One region of the Nostoc sp. FACHB-888 genome, then DNA from elsewhere that is predicted to be linked to it. Evidence: predicted binding sites of a transcription regulator. Region 1 holds the regulator's gene; the other holds the start of a gene.

The links. Region 1 encodes NtcA, which controls nitrogen genes in cyanobacteria. Its sites were predicted from a motif close to TNTGTANNNNNNNNTACANA; they were not measured.
Region 2: a site for NtcA is predicted at 2,562-2,581, ahead of H6G26_RS04845 (DUF3155 domain-containing protein). Genes of this name have one in related genera too.

What each region holds. Positions count from the first base shown of each region.
Region 1 covers NZ_JACJQM010000015.1:48,862-53,295, forward strand. The annotation lists gene H6G26_RS12035 (pre-16S rRNA-processing nuclease YqgF) at 1-453, opposite strand, end outside; gene H6G26_RS12040 (DUF3084 domain-containing protein) at 569-2,059, opposite strand; gene ntcA (global nitrogen regulator NtcA) at 2,228-2,899, opposite strand; gene fabI (enoyl-ACP reductase FabI) at 3,280-4,056, shown strand; gene hisB (imidazoleglycerol-phosphate dehydratase HisB) at 4,144-4,434, shown strand, end outside.
Region 2 covers NZ_JACJQM010000005.1:12,501-16,934, reverse strand. The annotation lists gene H6G26_RS04855 (hypothetical protein) at 1-878, shown strand, start outside; gene H6G26_RS04850 (ATP-binding protein) at 981-2,327, opposite strand; gene H6G26_RS04845 (DUF3155 domain-containing protein) at 2,610-2,927, shown strand; gene H6G26_RS04840 (cofactor assembly of complex C subunit B) at 3,378-3,908, opposite strand; gene H6G26_RS04835 (PadR family transcriptional regulator) at 3,962-4,309, opposite strand.

The sequences.
Region 1 (4,434 bases):
CTCCTGACTGCTGAGTGTTGATTCTGTGAGGCGATTTAAGTATCTTTCGATTAAGAGGATGGCAACAATGTCATCTATCGGTCTTGGTGGCTGTCGCAGACCCTGTGGTAATAGCTTTGTTAGCCCTTTGGGTGGGAACATTTGCCAATAGCGATCGCGTGCTTCTAAGGTTGTGTAGCGCTCATCCACTAAAATAATACTCAACGGTTCTGTCAATTCTTGATATAACTGCTGTCTCCACTGCTTGGCTGTAGTTTGGTCGCCCATCACCATCAAGGAGATCGGAAACTTTTGACGCAGTGTCTCAATGGTAGCGATCGCTTCTTTTGCCAGTACGACATGATGATAATACAATTGCCGATCCAGTCCCATCACCGCTAAACCACACTTATCTCGACCTGGATCAAACCCCAAGATGACTGGTTGCATTGGTGAAAATTCCCGGAAAGTCATAATAAATTAAAATTAAAAATTAAGAATTATAAATGAATAAATGCAATCACAGCAACTATTTTGGCTGCTTTTCAATATGTTTAAATCTTACTAATAACAGTGTGCAAATAATTTTTTAAGTACTAAAGATAATTTGTCCGTTGACTATTGCCACTAATTTTACTCTCAATGGTCCGGCTGTATAAGTATCGTTTGCTGCGATCGCTTTGATTTCCAATGGTTGATTGTACTGTCTTAATTGGTTGATAAAGCGCAGAAAAGTCCCGTCTACTTGCACATTTTCGATAATTCCGGCGTTACGGGCACGAAACTGGGAAGCAGAAATCAGTATTTCCAGTCGCTGCTGTAACTGATACGATGTCATGGTTTTGGAATCAGCAGTAGTTGTGGCCAGCACCGCGCCTTGCGAAAAAACCAATTCATTCCGAGCGGTATCAGCGAAAAACTCTATCTGCTTTTCTCCCCTGACATAATTACCAGCCGAGAAAATTCGCACCACGTATTCTTGACCATCCTCAATCTGCTGGCTCAATTTCTCAACCCTCTCTTGGGTGAAGCGTAGTAGCTCTGCATTTGCAGAATTTGCCCCAGGCTCACTTAATTCGAGGTTGGCGTTGCGGTTAGCTTCTTGTAAAAGTTGTTCCACTGCCTGACGAGCAGCAGTAGGTTGCGTAACACGAACTACACCTGCGGCCAGAACTTGACCGCGAACTAAGGCCAGCTTACCTAAACGCAGGTCGCGGTAGGACTGATAATATTTTTCTAACCTTGCAACTTCAAGTTCTAGTTGCTGCTGTTGTGCTTCCAATTCTTTGAGGCGTGATTCCCGTTTGGCAATCACTTGCTCTCGCGCTGCAACTTCTACATTACGCTTTTGAATCAGTTGATCGAGTTGGGCAATTTTGCGATCGCGTTCTTCTATGACTTCTTGGCGATTAGCAAGCTCGCGATCGCGTTTTTCAATTGCTGTTTTGGCTTCATCAATCGCTTTTTTAGCTTCAGCATACAGTCTTTGGCGTTCTGTCTTCAGTTGCTCAACTGCCGTCTGTAGCTCTTTTCTCTGATTGTAAACGCTTTGCAATTCAGCTATGGCTTTTTGGTATTGAGTTACAACTTGTCCTAGCTGACCTTGAGTGCGTTGGAGTTGAGTTTGAGTTTGGGCTTGTTGACTAATGGTGCGGTTCAACTGAGCTTGTGTTTGCAGTTGTTTGGCATTCGCCGCCTGCAAAGATTTATTAATTGTCTGTAAGTCTTGTTGTGCTTTTGCTTGGGCAATTCTTGCTTGGTTTAGCTCACTCTCTACCTGACTTTTTTGAGTTTCTGCGGTTTTTAGCTGTTCCCGCTTCTGTCTGAGGTCTGTTTGAATATCCTCTAACTCAAAGACTCCCTTTCGCAAGCCTTCGTCGGCAGCGAATAAAATTCCTAATGTTGATGCTGAAATCAAACCGCCCGTAAAAATAGTTACCAATACAGCAGTATTTTTCGGACGAAGGTTAAAAAGTGAGAGGCGGGCTTTGCCAACTCGTGTGCCGATGCGATCGCCCACGGTTGCAATTACGCCTCCCAGAATTAAAATTGCTGCTATGAGGATGTATCCGGTGGTCATCTTTAGCTACCGAAATCCTTCCAGATACAGCCTACTACTTTTAACCATTGTCTGGGGAGAAGTGGAAATTGGCAATAGCTGAAATTACTCAATTTTAGATTTACCTCTAGCTATTAGTGTCATTTTTCAAAATAGAACACGTGCCGATTCCCCTTTCTCCAATTGATTTTATGTGAATTGCCTACTTAAGGTAACAGGTTTATGCACAGTAATCTTCTTTTTGTGAATAGAAATCATCTTTTTTTCACGTAAATCCCCTAGTAGCCTAGTGACGGTAACACGAGTTGAACCAATTGCTTCTGCGATCGCTTGATGAGATAACTTCAAATCAATTGTGATCCCATCTGCACAAGGAACCCCAAAATCTCGACAGAGAATTAGCAAAAAACTCACCAATCTAGAACCCATATCTCGGTGAGCGAGAGTTTCAATCATCATCTCCGTTTGTAAAATGCGCGAAGACAGACCTCGCAGCATTAACATTGATAATTCTGGATTTTCCTTGAGTGCTTGCTCCACTTGTTCAATTGGTGCTGACAGTAATTCCGCAGGAGTAAATGCAACCGCATGGTAAAACCTATCCGATTTATTTCCCGTCAGCAATGACAATACACCAAATACACTATTTTCCCGCAGCAACGCTACCGTTATTTCCTCTCCTGCCTCGTACACCCTGGAAAGTTTAACAGCACCTTTCAAAAGAAAATAAACTCGTTCGGCAGGATCGCCAGGAAAAAAGATCGTTTTATTGCGTTCAAACGTTTCCACAACTGGCGGAAACGCCCCGGTCGCCATCTGACGAAATACATTTGCTAGGGCTTTATCTTGTGTCACGATCATCTCCCTTCCCCTACCCAATGCCGGAAAAACAAAAACTGATTACCTAAGAATACACCCGAAAAATGAATAAAGCACCGTCAACCTTTCTGTACTTTCCTATACTCAAACTAATCTCTTCATAACTCTTTGTTTACAATGATACATAATTGTTGATCCTTTAAGCTACTAATTGTTGATAAGTACTTCCAATAGCAGTATTAAAAAGGGTTTTTTAAAGAACAAATAAAGATATTTTGAGAATATCTTTATAAAAAATCAAGATTTTTGTCATAGAAAACACCCTTATCAATATTCATTTTTGCAAATCCTGTGTAAAACGAAGACAAAACGTGCCTCAGATTCTAGTATGCTCCTAATGATCGATCGCATTAACAATTTCTATGCTGAATCTGACTGGAAAAAATGCTCTTGTTACAGGTATTGCCAATAACCGCTCGATCGCCTGGGGCATCGCCCAACAGCTGCATAAAGCCGGAGCAAACCTGGGTATTACCTACCTGCCGGATGAACGCGGCAAAATGGAGAAAAAAGTTGCGGAATTGGTAGAACCCCTCAATCCCAGCTTATTTCTTCCCTGTAATGTCCAAAATGATGAGCAGATTCAATCTACCTTTGAGACAATCCGCGAAAAGTGGGGAAAGCTAGACATCCTTATCCATTGTCTTGCTTTTGCCAGCAAAGACGATTTGACTGGAGATTTTAGCCAAACGTCTCGTTCTGGCTTCAACACCGCCTTAGAAATTAGTACCTACTCGCTGGTGCAGTTAAGCGGTGCGGCTAAACCTTTGATGACAGAGGGAGGTAGTATCGTCACCTTGACATATTTAGGCGGTGTCAGGGCAATTCCTAATTACAACGTTATGGGAGTTGCCAAGGCGGGGTTAGAAATTAGTGTGCGCTACCTAGCTGCTGAACTAGGTCCGCAAAATATCCGCGTCAATGCCATCTCCGCAGGCCCCATCCGCACTCTGGCATCTTCAGCAGTGGGTGGAATTTTGGATATGATTCATCATGTAGAAGAAGTAGCTCCCCTACGACGCACCGTCACTCAGCTAGAAGTGGGCAACACTGCCGCTTTTTTATGTAGTGATTTGTCTAGCGGTATTACCGGACAAGTTCTATATGTAGATGCAGGATATGAAATTATGGGAATGTAAGATAATTGGGGCATTGGACATTGAGTATTAGTAAAATTCTTGCCAATTCTCCATGCCCCATTCCCTATGCTCCATTCCCCATTCCCGATGCAAACAACCAATCGCCAAGTTAATTCAAACTACGATAATTCAACTAAAACCTCTCGGATTGCCACTGTTCACCGCACTACTGGTGAAACTGATGTGCAAGTTACCATCAATCTGGATGGTAGAGGAACTTGTACAGCAGCAACAGGTATTCCGTTTTTGGATCACATGTTGCATCAAATTGCCTCCCACGGGCTGATTGATATAGATGTCCAAGCCAAGGGAGATTGGGAAATTGATGATCACCACACCAACGAAGATGTAGGTATTACCTTAGGGCAAGCTTTTAAC
Region 2 (4,434 bases), on a different contig from region 1:
TTAAAATTAAAGAATTAGAAAATAAACAATATGAATATCAATTTTTAGATTCGTCTTCTTATAAAAATAATATTGAAAAGGGAGATTGGATTATAATAAAGCCTCAAAATAATACTACAAATGTATTGTTGCAAGTTGAATCTTCAGAAGGCTCTAATTTAACTTATAAACACGTCTCGTTTGAGGAAGATAATAATGATGAAGTATCGACAATTATAAACAATATTACTAATCCTGAAATAGTAAGGGAAGTTGTGTACTATCAAAATATTGAACCTAGTGTTTATTATTTAAACATGATCGGAATTTATATATATAATATATTTTTCGTAGGTATTGAAAACAATACTTACAGTAAACCAGGAATAAATGATATAATTAATAGTATTTTGAATATGAATAATTCTCTTAAGAATAAGAAGATAAATGTAATAGAACCATATAATAATGACCAAAAAAAGAATTTTTTTGATAACCTTGCTTTCAGCAAGCAGCCAAAAAATGTAAAAATGTCTAAAGTTAAAGAAATTCTTGAAAGAGTTGCTTATATGTATCTAAAACTGACTATTAAGGAAAGTGAGAATTCCTATTATAATAGTCGTAAAGAAGATAAGGAGCGAATTACTTTACTTCTTGAGGATCTTGAAAAACTCAAGCGTAATATTACTGATTTTATCAATAGCAATGAAATGCAGACTGTCCTTCTTAGATCATATCTTAGTGATGAGTTGCTTAAAGAAATACCAACACTGTCTCAATTAATAAATAATAGCCAGATAGGTGTATCTCTAGAGTTTGATAAGTTAACTTCTTCGCTGGTTGAAGTCCAGTCAGGTAATATGACAATACGCTTGGATGATATGCTAACTATAATGTGAATAAATACTTAGCTATTTTATCGTTAAAAATAATAATCTAAGGTTAGAATTTTGAGCAGCGTTAAAGATTAAAGGAAAACGGGATAACCTGTTCTGAATAAACTAACTTCCAACTTCCGGTAACCAAATAATAAACGTAGTTCCCGGCGTATCGGGTGAAGTTAGTTTGGAGTTGATTGCAGGGCTGAAAACCTCGATTTCGCCCTGCATTTGCTCTATTAATTGTTTTGCGATCGCTAACCCCAAACCAGTGCCGGGGATTTCTGTTTGCGCTTGTACACCCCGATAATGTCGTTCTCCAAGATGCTCTAAATCTTCGGGTGGAATGCCAGGCCCGTTGTCGCTGATGACAATTCCCTGAAAATTAGACTTTTTTTGCCCCGCTTGAATTAAAATTTTGCCCCCAGTGGGGGTATATTTTAATGCATTATCGATGATGTTAGTTAAAACCTCTTGTAATGCTTTGATGTTGGCACGTACTAAAGGTAAATTCTGTTGAATTTCAGTTATTAGTTTTAACTTTCGCTCTTGGGCGATCGCTTTAGCTGATATTAATAATGGTTCTAATATATCTGCTAAGGAGCAGTCAACTGCTTTATCTCCCGTTCCCGGCAATAATAGCGGTGGATTAGCGTCTTTTTGGATAGTTGCTTCCACAAATACTTCATGTCCGGGCAGATGTAGTGGTGCTAAATCTGCCTCTGTCAAATCAATTACTTGATCAAATTGTTGCAACAATTCTTGGAGGCGATCGCTTTCTCGCACAATACTAGTTGCCACATCTCGGTTGGCATCTCCTGGCCTGAGCCGTTTCAATAGCAGTTTGCCAAAAGTCCGTAATGCTGTTAATGGGTTACGAAACTGATGTAACAGGTTATCCAGCAAATCTCGCTGTTTTTCTTGGAGAATTTGTTGCTCATGTAACTCATGCTCAAACCATGCTCGTCGCTGATCTAAAATACAAGCGATCGCTAATGTTTGGGCTATCTGTTGAATCTGACTTTCCTCCTGTTCATTCCATGCCCGGTCTTGCCTACCCGTTACCAGTAACCCCATCATCATACCCTCATAAACCAGAGGTAAAACAATTTGGTTGCCACTAAAAAGGTATTCCTCTTTTAGATGGGGTTGAGACGCCTCAAACTCCTGCGACGAGGTTGGAGATTCTAATCCTGCTGTCAATAACCTTCTTTGTTGATTAGGTAATATAAACACATTTCCAACTTGAAGTTGCTTATATGCTGTCGCCTCAGCAGTTTCCTCCCCTGGGGGTAATAATGCTATTTCCGGATAAATCACTACAGGAATCAGTTTGGCCTCACCTGAAGGAGTCTCTACCAATTCTTGTGTCAGGTACACAATACTTAAAGTTGCTCCCAGCCCTTGGGTTAGCAACGCTATTTGCTCTCGACACAGAGTAAGAAAATCGGAACTGGCAGACATTAACATTTTTAGCTTTTGCTCAAGATTACAGATTTTGAGGCATGATTAAGAGAAGATACTTAGTGTTTACCTCACTCATTTAATAAAGCTTAACTAAAATCTTCTACATGAAAGGTTTGTACCAAGGGATTATATTCTTGGGGGATTTTTTTATCTATCTTCAAAGGTATTAATTTTTTTACATTAAAAGGCTAAAACCTATTGATATTTTGAACTAGAACTTATATAATGGCGACGGATTTTGTAGCTATCACTACAATCTATAGCTTGAAAGAGGAGGACAATAGATTGGCAAGGAGACGCAAAAGGAAAAGTCGTCGTCGTCAGGAAGGACGGCGAATTTTGGAACATGTGCCTCAATATAGCATCGAAAGTGGCGAAGAAAAACCTGTGACAGCAGCGAGAAGATTTATTCAAGCTGAAGGTATTTTGCCACCTGCGTTGCTACTCGTAAAGCGAAACGAACACACTACAGATCGTTATTTCTGGGCAGAAAAAGGACTGTTTGGTGCTCAATACGTAGAGGAGAACCATTTCTTGTTTCCTAGCTTAAGGGTATTAGAACCCTCGCCAGGTCAAGAACCTCTTGCTTTAGCTAGTCGGTGAACCATAAACGGTCATCTTACGCATTGAATATGGCTCCTGACTATCATTAACTGGCAAAATTGCTAAGTTTATGCAGAATTTAATCTTTTTTTAGTTTGGAGTTGATTTGCTTTTTAAGGCTAGTCCAGGTAGTTGGAAAGTTAATTTATCTCAAACCACGCTATATTGCATGGATTGATGCTATTTTGACGAAGCAGAAGGGAGTGGGTATAAAGCCAAGCGCGTCCAAAAGCGCTAGTGAAGTTGTGCTCTTATGCCGTGAATTGTTAACCAAGCTCTGTCAACAAATTTAAGTTAATGAATTTAAATTTTTCCCCACAACTTTTGTCGTGGGGAAAACTGACAAAGCAGAAGTCTTGATTTCCTCCTTCCTACTTTCCATTGCCTAAAGAGTAGGTCAGGTCAGAAGTCTGCATATCATAGTTAATAGATCGTCATAAAAACCAAAAATTATTCCCCAGCCTTGAGCTGTAGAGTTCTCTGTAACTCGCCCAGTTCATCTCGATGGGCAACTACAGTGATTTTACTTGAGGGGGTTTGTTTGCTCTGAGTTGTTTCTACTTTGAGCGACACCTTCTCAAGTCTCCCAGATTTTTTCCAATAAAATAGGCCACTTAAAGGCGACAGCAGTACCATAGCCAGAACAAAGGTACTTAGGTTAGGAAAAAGCAGATACACGACTAGTGATAGACAAACAATACCAGTCGCTGCCAGCAGAGTTAAAAATATAGCTAAGAACCAACTGGGGCGAACATTACCTTCAAAAGTCACTTTGTTTTGTTCTCGGTCTACCTCTGCCACTCGGTAAGACCGTGAGCGAAAATACTCTTGTAATTGAGACATTAAAGCAGCTTCGTCTTGCTCAGATACCAGTTGCGCTGTTTCTATGCGGTCTTTAGTCGAGGCACGAATAAAGAAAAACAGCCCAACCGATAACAACAAGGTTAGCAGGAACGTAGATGGCAGAATAGCAGTATCCATAACTAAATTGTTACTGTTTGACTGGAGGAGACTTATTCATTATCAATCATTCGTTACTTTGTCTTCCTGTTGATGTAGTCAAGCCATTGAAAAGCTAACTCTTGCGCTTGAACTTGCCATTCTGGAGAAACTTGGTACATCCGCCTAGGGCGTCCTCGTCCTTCCAGTTTCTTCCAATATCCAGTGATTGCCCTTTGGTCTTCCAGAAATTTGATTGCACTATAAAGTACGGTATCCGAAAGCCTATAGGTTGGATATTCAGTTTCTAATTGCTCAATCAACTCGGTTCCGTAGGATTCACCTTGTAACAAAACAGACAGTATGTAACAAACTGCTACTTCCTGACAAAGGTAAGTTGGCGGAGGATTCTCAAAGAATTGATATATATCCTCAAGTTTCATGGTTAGTGAATGGCTAAAAAAATGCCTTAGGGTCGGTCTACAATCCTTGTAGTCAGTATACAGTGCTACCGCTAAGTAAGCAATGTATATAAAACTACTTACAATAGATTTCCAAAGCGTAAATA